Regions from separate parts of the Streptomyces sp. NPDC014676 genome, predicted to be linked through region 2. Evidence: riboswitches for the same ligand, from Rfam matches in the RefSeq annotation. Region 2 holds a riboswitch; the other holds the start of a gene.
The links. Region 2 has a riboswitch for cyclic di-AMP ahead of ACF1DX_RS08345 (transglycosylase SLT domain-containing protein). Riboswitches for the same ligand answer to the same signal wherever they lie in the genome.
Positions count from the first base shown of each region.

Region 1: it holds a riboswitch for cyclic di-AMP, as region 2 does, so the genes downstream of both, ACF1DX_RS31480 (peptidoglycan DD-metalloendopeptidase family protein) here and ACF1DX_RS08345 (transglycosylase SLT domain-containing protein) in region 2, are expected to answer to the same signal.

Region 1 is NZ_JBIBZI010000015.1:5,633-9,797, forward strand. It holds gene ACF1DX_RS31475 (alpha-galactosidase) at 35-2,107, shown strand; cyclic di-AMP (ydaO/yuaA leader) riboswitch at 2,424-2,585, shown strand; gene ACF1DX_RS31480 (peptidoglycan DD-metalloendopeptidase family protein) at 2,590-3,519, shown strand; gene ACF1DX_RS31485 (SGNH/GDSL hydrolase family protein) at 3,725-4,165, shown strand, end outside.
Region 2 is NZ_JBIBZI010000002.1:839,084-843,248, forward strand. It holds gene ACF1DX_RS08340 (polyprenyl synthetase family protein) at 1-779, opposite strand, end outside; cyclic di-AMP (ydaO/yuaA leader) riboswitch at 1,342-1,509, shown strand; gene ACF1DX_RS08345 (transglycosylase SLT domain-containing protein) at 1,515-1,994, shown strand; gene ACF1DX_RS08350 (HAD family hydrolase) at 1,958-2,830, opposite strand; gene ACF1DX_RS08355 (GNAT family N-acetyltransferase) at 3,053-4,123, shown strand; gene ACF1DX_RS08360 (glycosyltransferase) at 4,155-4,165, shown strand, end outside.

The DNA of each region.
Region 1 (4,165 bases), on a different contig from region 2:
CTGATCGCATCTGTTCGGGTCTGTTGGAGGTTCGGTGACGCAGGTCTCCCAAGACGGTCGTACATGGCTCCTGTCGGGGCCGGCCAGCGGCTACGCGCTCCATGTCACGGACCGCGACGAGCTGGTGCATCTGCACTGGGGCCCGAGGATCGCGCTCGCCGACGCGGAGGCCCTCGCCGCGCGCCCGCTGCCGGACGACTGGCCGTTCGAGTCCCGCCTGGACGGGCGCGAGGAGTACCCGGTCGAGGGCGGCCCCCGCTTCGTGAGGCCCGCCCTGTCCGTACGCACCGCCGACGGGCGGCGCGGCACCGAGTGGGTCTTCGACGGCCACGAGACCGGCGACGGCGAACTCCGCCTCCGCTTCCGCGACGGCGGGCTGACCGTGACCCTGCACTACCGGATGCGCGACGACGTGATCGAACGCTGGGTGACCCTGCACAACCGGGGACCCGCGGTCGAGCTCCTGCGCGCCGACTCCGCCACCTGGACCCTGCCCGAGCGCGAGCACTGGCGGCTGTCCCAGCTCCACGGCCGCTGGGCCGCCGAGTCCCGGCTGACCCGATCCCCGCTCACCTACGGCGAGAAGGTCATCGGCAGCCGCCGCGGCCACACCGGACACCAGCACCTGCCCTGGGTCGCGCTCGACACCGACGCGACCGAGGAACGCGGAGAGGTCTACGGCTGCGCCCTCGGCTGGTCCGGCTCCTGGCGCGTCTCGGTCGCCCGACTCCCCGACGCACGCGTGCAGATCACCGGCGGCGCGGGACACGACGACTCCGGCCTGCTGATGCTGGGCACGGAGGAGACGTACGTCACACCGGTCTTCGCCGGTCTGTGGAGCGACGGCGGCTTCGGCGGCGCCAGCCGCGCCTGGCACGCCTACCAGCGGACGTACGTCGTCCCGGACGCGGACCGGGACCGGCCCGTGCTGTTCAACTCCTGGGAGGCCACCGGATTCGACATCTCGGAGGAGCGGCAGCGGGGACTCGCGGCGCGGGCCGCCGCGATGGGCGTCGAACTGTTCGTGGTCGACGACGGCTGGTTCGGGGCGCGGACGAGCGACCGGGCCGGGCTCGGCGACTGGACGCCCAACCCCGACCGCTTCCCCGGCGGCCTGAAACCCCTCGCCGACCATGTGCACGGGCTCGGGATGGAGTTCGGCATCTGGGTAGAGCCGGAGATGGTCAACCCCGACAGCGACCTGTACCGCGCGCACCCCGACTGGGTGCAGTTCCAGCCGGGCCGCCGGCGCACGGAGTACCGCAACCAGCTCGTGCTCAACCTCGCGCGCGACGACGTGCGGGAGTACCTCTGGGAGCGGCTCGACGGACTGCTCTCCAGCGCTCCCATCGACTACGTGAAGTGGGACTTCAACCGCTCCTCCACCGACGCCGGATGGCCGGACGACCCGTACCCGCAGCGGCTGTGGACCGACCATGTGCGCGGCCTGTACGCGCTGCTGGACCGGCTGCGGGCGGCCCATCCGGGCGTGGCCTTCGAGTCCTGCTCGGGCGGCGGCGGCCGGATCGACCTGGGGATCCTCTCCCGTACCGACCAGGTGTGGACCTCGGACAACACCGACCCGCTCGACCGGCTCGCCATCCAGCACGGCTTCAGCCAGATCCACCCGGCCCGGGTGATGGCCGCCTGGGTCACCGACAGCCCGAACGCGATGCTCAACGGACGGGTCAGCTCGCTGCGCTTCCGGTTCGTCAGCGCCATGGCCGGGGTGCTCGGCGTCGGCGGAGACCTCGCGCGGTGGACCGGGGAGGAACTCGCCGAGGCGCGGGAGTGGGTCGCGCTCTACAAGGAGATCCGGCCCGTCGTCCAGCGCGGCGACCTGTACCGGCTGCGCCCTCCGGAGGGCGGACTGAGCGCGGTGCAGTACGTCCTCGGCGACGAGACCGTCGTCCTCGCCTGCCTCCAGGCGCAGCACCACGGAGAGCCCGTCCCGGCCCTCCGGCTGCGCGGCCTCGACCCGGAGGCGTCGTACGAATGCCGCGAAACCGGCGAAACGTACCGAGGTGCCCTCCTGCTGCATCACGGGCTGCGCACCGGTCTGCGAGGAGATCTGGACGCCGCGGTGGTGCGGCTGCGGCGCCTGTGATCCGATGATTAGGGCGTTCTGTCCGATTAGGGCGGTTCGCCATAACGTGCCCCGAAAGAAAGGGGGATGGGGAAGGGGCGCGTGAGCAGCGTCATATCCGTGACGATGCGTTGTCGCCATGCTCACGTAATTCCATGGAACGACAAGGGAATTCGCGGGGGAAAGGGAATCCCGGCTGACGCTCGGTGACGTCAATTCCCCCTTTGGATCACGGAAAAGCGCGTTCGCGGTGAACCTCGCGCTTGTCCCCTCGCGTCCGGGTCGCTTACGTTCGCCACCGATCCGGACGGACGCCCAATCCTGCCGCCGCCCGGAGCCCGTACCCACACCGACCCGTGTACGGCAGGAGCGGGGGACCCACAGGTACCACTGCCTGTTCCGGTTCCCGGAACGGCTTGGGGTTAAGCCGCGTGACAACGCGGCCGGGCATCTCCAGCCCGAACCCGACAGCTCACCTCGCAGGCGCCGGAGAGGAATTCGACATGCCCGCGAAGGGTAAGCACCGCCGTACCAAGACCCAGCGTCTCACCCGCTCCATCGCCGTCGCCGGAACCGGTGGCGCCGCACTCGCCCTGCCGCTTCTCGGCGCCACCGGCGCGCACGCCGCCACGCCGCAGGCCGCCCCCGAAAAGGCCGTCCAGTCCCTTTCCGCCGCCGGCCAGGAGACCGTCGCCGAAAAGGGCGACGAGGCCCGCACGTACACCGTGAAGGCCGGCGACTACCTCGCCAAGATCGCCGAGACGGAGCACGTCGACGGTGGCTGGAAGCAGCTCTACACGGACAACCGGCAGGCCATCGGCGACGACCCGTCGCTCATCCACCCCGGCCTGAAGCTCTCCGTCGACGGCACGGCCGCCACGGGCGCGCCGGAGGAGCCGGCCGCCCCGGCGGCCCCGCAGGCCCAGGAGCAGGAGGCCGAGCAGCCGGCGGAGCAGCCCGCCGAGCAGCCCCCCTCGGACGCCTCCGCCCAGACCACGAGCACCGACCAGGCCGCGAGCGCCTCCGGTTACAGCTCCCCGGTGCCCGGCGCCGGGCTCGGCACCGCCTACAAGGTGGCCGGCAGCATGTGGTCCAGCGGCTATCACACCGGCGTCGACTTCGCCGTCCCGACCGGCACCTCCCTGAAGGCCGTCGGCGCGGGCACCGTCGTCTCCGCGGGCTGGGCCGGCGCGTACGGCAACCAGGTCGTCGTCAAGCTCGACGACGGCCACTACGCCCAGTACGCCCACCTGTCCGCGCTCTCCGTCTCGGCCGGCCAGACCGTGACCGGCGGCCAGCAGGTCGGCCTCTCCGGCTCGACCGGCAACTCGACCGGTCCGCACCTGCACTTCGAGATCCGCACCACCCCGGACTACGGCTCGGACGTGGACCCGGTCGCCTACCTCAGCTCGAAGGGCGTCTCCATCGGCTGACCCCCGCGGCGACCTTCCCGACACGCGCGCCGAAGGCCGGACCCCGATCCCCGGGGCCGGCCTTCGGCGTATTCCGGAGTTGGCCAACATTTTGAGAGTGTCTTATCTCACCGTGCGTCAACCCGTCCTTACGGTCGCGTAGGTCACATTCGAAGGTGAATCATGAGCGGCTGTGGCAGACGATTCGAAGAGTGACAGCAGAGCAGTGATCGGGTCGTACGTGGCGGTGGGGGACAGCTTCACCGAGGGCGTCGGCGACCCCGGCCCCGACGGGGCGTTCGTCGGCTGGGCCGACCGGTTCGCCGTGCTCCTCGCGGACCTCCGGCCCGAGGGCGACTTCGAGTACACCAACCTCGCCGTACGCGGAAAACTGCTGGACCAGATCGTGGCGGACCAACTGCCGAGGGCGGTCGAACTCGCCCCCGACCTGGTCTCGTTCTGCGCGGGCGGCAACGACATCCTCCGCCCGGGCAGCGACCCGGACGAGGTGGCCGAGCGGTTCGAGCGGGCGATCGCCGCGCTCACGGCCGTATCGGGAACAGTGATGGTGACCACCGGGTTCGACACGCGCGGCGTCCCCCTGCTGAAACATCTGCGCGGCAAGATCGCGACGTACAACATGCACGTACGGGCCGTCGCCGACCGC
Region 2 (4,165 bases):
CCCAGCCGGGCCGCCCGTTCGCGCAGCCGCAGCACGGGCAGGGTGGCGATGCCCTCGCGCAGGTCGGTGCCGGGGGTCTTGCCGGACTCGTGGGAGTCGGAGGCGATGTCCAGGACGTCGTCGGCGAGCTGGAAGGCGACTCCGAGCCGCTCGCCGTACTGGGTCAGCACGTCCACGACCGTCTCGTCGGCGCCCGACATCATCGCGCCGAACCGGCAGGCGACGGCGACCAGCGAGCCGGTCTTGCCGCCGAGCACGTCCAGGTAGTGGTCGACCGGGTCGCGGCCGTCCTGCGGTCCCGCGGTCTCCAGGATCTGCCCGGTGACCAGCCGCTCGAACGCCTCGGCCTGCACCCGCACGGCCTCCGGGCCGAGGTCGGCCAGGATGTGCGAGGCCCGCGCGAAGAGGAAGTCGCCGGTGAGGACCGCGACGGAGTTGCCCCAGCGGGCGTTCGCGCTGGCGACGCCGCGCCGCACATCGGCCTCGTCCATCACGTCGTCGTGGTACAGCGTGGCCAGGTGGGTGAGCTCCACCACCACGGCCGAGGGCACGACACCGGGCGCGTAGGGGTCGCCGAACTGGGCGGCGAGCATCACGAGCAGCGGGCGGAACCGCTTGCCGCCGGCCCGCACCAGGTGCTGGGCGGCTCCCGTGATGAAGGGGACCTCACTCTTGGTGGCCTCGAGCAGCCCTTCCTCGACAGCCGTCATCCCGGCCTGGACATCGGCTTCCAGAGCCTGGTCCCGCACGCTCAGCCCGAACGGCCCGACGACGGTCACGAGGGGTCTCCTGTCTGCTGGTGTCCACTGGCGGTTACACGGAATGTCGATAGGTCGCTGCCATCACTCAAGTCAGCGTATCCGGTCACGTTTCGATCACCGCCAGCGCCCGGGGTTACGGGCAGGGCGGTACGGGGTCGGGAGCGGAGTGCTTTTGATCGGTTGATAACAACGGACATTCTTCTGTTTTCCCGGACGTACCGATCCACTCCTCGGCCCGGCCCCCGGGCCCCGCCTCGCCACGTGGACCATCCTGCCCGCCCCGACGTCCGATTTGCCGCAAATGCCGAGCTAATTCCCCTTGGCGAAAAATGCGTTCACAGGCAATCCCCAGTGAAGTGAGTCACGCGCGATCCGGTACCCCCGCCGTCCGCCACCACCCACCTTTCCCCTTCCCCCGCCGCCGAGTTGACCCTTGGCGACAGCAAAGGATCAAGCACCCCAAAAGCCCCATCGAAAGATCAAACGGCGCCTTCCGTGATGCTCGCACTTGTTCCCGACATGTGCTCTCGCATACGTTCCGGGCCTGCCGGGTGGACGCCTAATCCTGCCGCCGCCCGCATCACATCCGACGACGAACTCAAGACGGCAGGAGTGGGGGACCCAGGTAAGCCGCCGCACCGGACATCGCGCCGGGACGGCTAGGGGTGAAGCCATGCCCGCAGGGGCACGGCCGGGCACTCTCCCGCCCGAACCCGACAGCTCACCTCGCAGGCGTAGGAGAGGAACCCAGACATGCCTGCTTTCGGTCAGCACCGCCGCCGCCTCGCCCGCTCCCTCGCCGTCGCCGGCACCGGCGTCGCCGTGGTCGCCCTGCCGCTGTTCGGCGCCACCGGCGCCTTCGCGGCCACCACCGAGCCGACGACGACCGCTGCCGCCCCCGCGACGGCGTACCCGGACAACCTCGACGGCTGGATCCGCGAGTCGCTGGACGTCATGGCGCAGAACGGCATCCCGGGCAGCTACGACGCCATCCACCGCAACATCATGCGCGAGTCCTCCGGCAACCCGTACGCCATCAACAACTGGGACTCCAACGCCGCCAAGGGCACCCCGTCGAAGGGCCTGCTGCAGATCATCGACCCGACCTTCGCGGCCTACCACGTGCCCGGCACCGCCTTCGACCCGTACGACCCGGTCGCGAACATCACGGCGGCCTGCAACTACGCGGCCGACCGCTACGGCTCCATCGACAACGTCTTCGGCGCGTACTGAGCCACCCGCTGACGGGCGAGCGTCACCGCCCCGCCGAACAGTCGCTCGAGGACGACGGCCACGCCGTCGTCCTCGTTCGACGTGGTGACCTCGTCCGCCACCGCCTTCAGTTCGGGATGCGCGTCGGCCATGGCGACGCCGTGGGCCGCCCAGCCGAACATGGGGATGTCGTTCGGCATGTCGCCGAAGGCGATCGTCCGCGCCGGGCTCAGCCCCAGGTGCTCTGCGGCCAGCGCCAGCCCCGTGGCCTTGGTCACCCCGCACGGCTGGAGCTCCACGGTGCCCGGCCCCGACATGGTGACCGTGGCCAGTGACCCGACCACCGACCGGGCCGCCGCCGCCAGCGCGTCGTCGGACAGGTCCGGGTGGCGCAGCAGCACCTTGCTGATCGGCCGGTCCCACAGCTCGGCCCGCCGCTCGACCCGTACCGCGGGCAGGGTCGGGTGCGGCATCAGATAGCCGGGCTCGATCAGCGTCAGCCCGTCGGCCCCGTCCTGGTCGACCGCGGCGTACACCTCCCCCACCTCGGCCTCGATCTTGCCGAGCGCCGTCTCCGCCAGTTCCCGGTCCAGTGTCACGGACCACAGCAGCCGGTGCGCGCCGGCGTCGTACACCTGCGCGCCCTGTCCGCACACCGCGAGCCCCGTGCAGCCGAGGTTGTCCAGGAGCGACCGCACTCTGGGGGCCGGCCGCCCCGTCACCACCAGGTGCCGCGCGCCGGCCCGCTCCGCCCGCGCGAGCGCGGCGAGGGACCGGTCGGAGAAGGTGTCGTCGCCGCGCAGCAGCGTCCCGTCCAGGTCGGTGGCGATGAGTGAATACGCGGTGGGTGCGGCCATGATCAGAGAATACGGACAACCCGACGGTCCGATTCACCGTGCCCGTTTGCATTCGCTTTCGGTACGGTTCCCCTTCTCTCGGCGCCGGGTAAGGACCGGTTCAGGTCTCTTTCCCCGTTTGGCAAGAACATGGTCCGCTATCTACCGTCCGCCCGGTCCGGGGCGGTACCTTCCAAGGGTCCAGGGGGGACTTGATCGGGGGGTCAGGTGAGCAGTGGACGCATGCGTGTGCTGAGGCCCGGGGAGCTCGGCGAGGGGGAGCGGGAGCGCTGGCGGGAACTGCGCGCCGCGACGGACGCACCGCGCAACCCGTTCATGGAACCGGAGTTCACCGTCGCTGTGTCCCGGGTGCGCCCGCGGGCCCGGGTCGCGGTGCTGTACGAGGGCGCGCAACCGGTGGGTTTCCTGCCGTACGAGCGGGGCGCGCTGGGGCAGGGCCGGGCGATCGGGCTCGGGGTGTCGGACTGCCAGGGCGCGGTCCTGGGCCCCGGTGTCGCCCTGGAGACGGACGAACTGCTGCGGGGCTGCTCGGTGTCGAGCTTCGCCTTCGACAACCTGGAGGCGGACCAAGGGCTGTTCGTGCCGTACGCGGCCGAGGAGCACGCCACCTACGTCATCGACGTGGAGAAGGGCTACGAGACGTACGAGTCGGTGCTGCGCGCCCAGTCGCCGAAGTTCCTGAAGACCACGCTGGCCAAGGAGCGCAGGCTGGGCCGCCGGGCCGGAGCCGTGCGGTTCGTCTTCGACGAGCGCGACCCGGCCGCGCTGCGCACGCTGATGGAGTGGAAGTCGGCGCAGTACCGCAGGACCGGGCGGCGCGACCGGTTCGCGCGGGAGTGGATCGCCCGGCTCGTGGGCCGGCTCGCCGAGACCCGCGCCGCCCAGTGCGCGGGCACGCTGTCGGTCCTGTACGCCGGTGACCGCCCCGTCGCCGCGCACTTCGGGCTGCGCTCGGCGTCCGTCCTGGCCTGCTGGTTCCCGGCGTACGACCCGGAGTTCGCGAAGTACTCGCCGGGTCTGGTGCTGCATCTGCGGATGGCCGAGGCGGCGGCGGCCGAGGGCATCGGCCTGCTCGACATGGGGCGTGGTCCGGCCGAGTACAAGGACTCGCTGAAGACCGGCGAACTCGCCGTCTACGAAGGGGCGGCGACCCGTCCGGGCGCGGGCGCCGCGCTGCACTGGCTGAGCCGCGAACCCGCGCGCCGCGCGCACGGCTTCGTCCGCGCCCGTCCGCGCCTGGCGGCGCTGGCGGCACGGACCCTGAAGGGCGCGGCACGGCTGCGCCGGCCGTGAGTCGTGAGGAGGAGGGGGAGGGGGAAGACAGGTGTCCCGGAG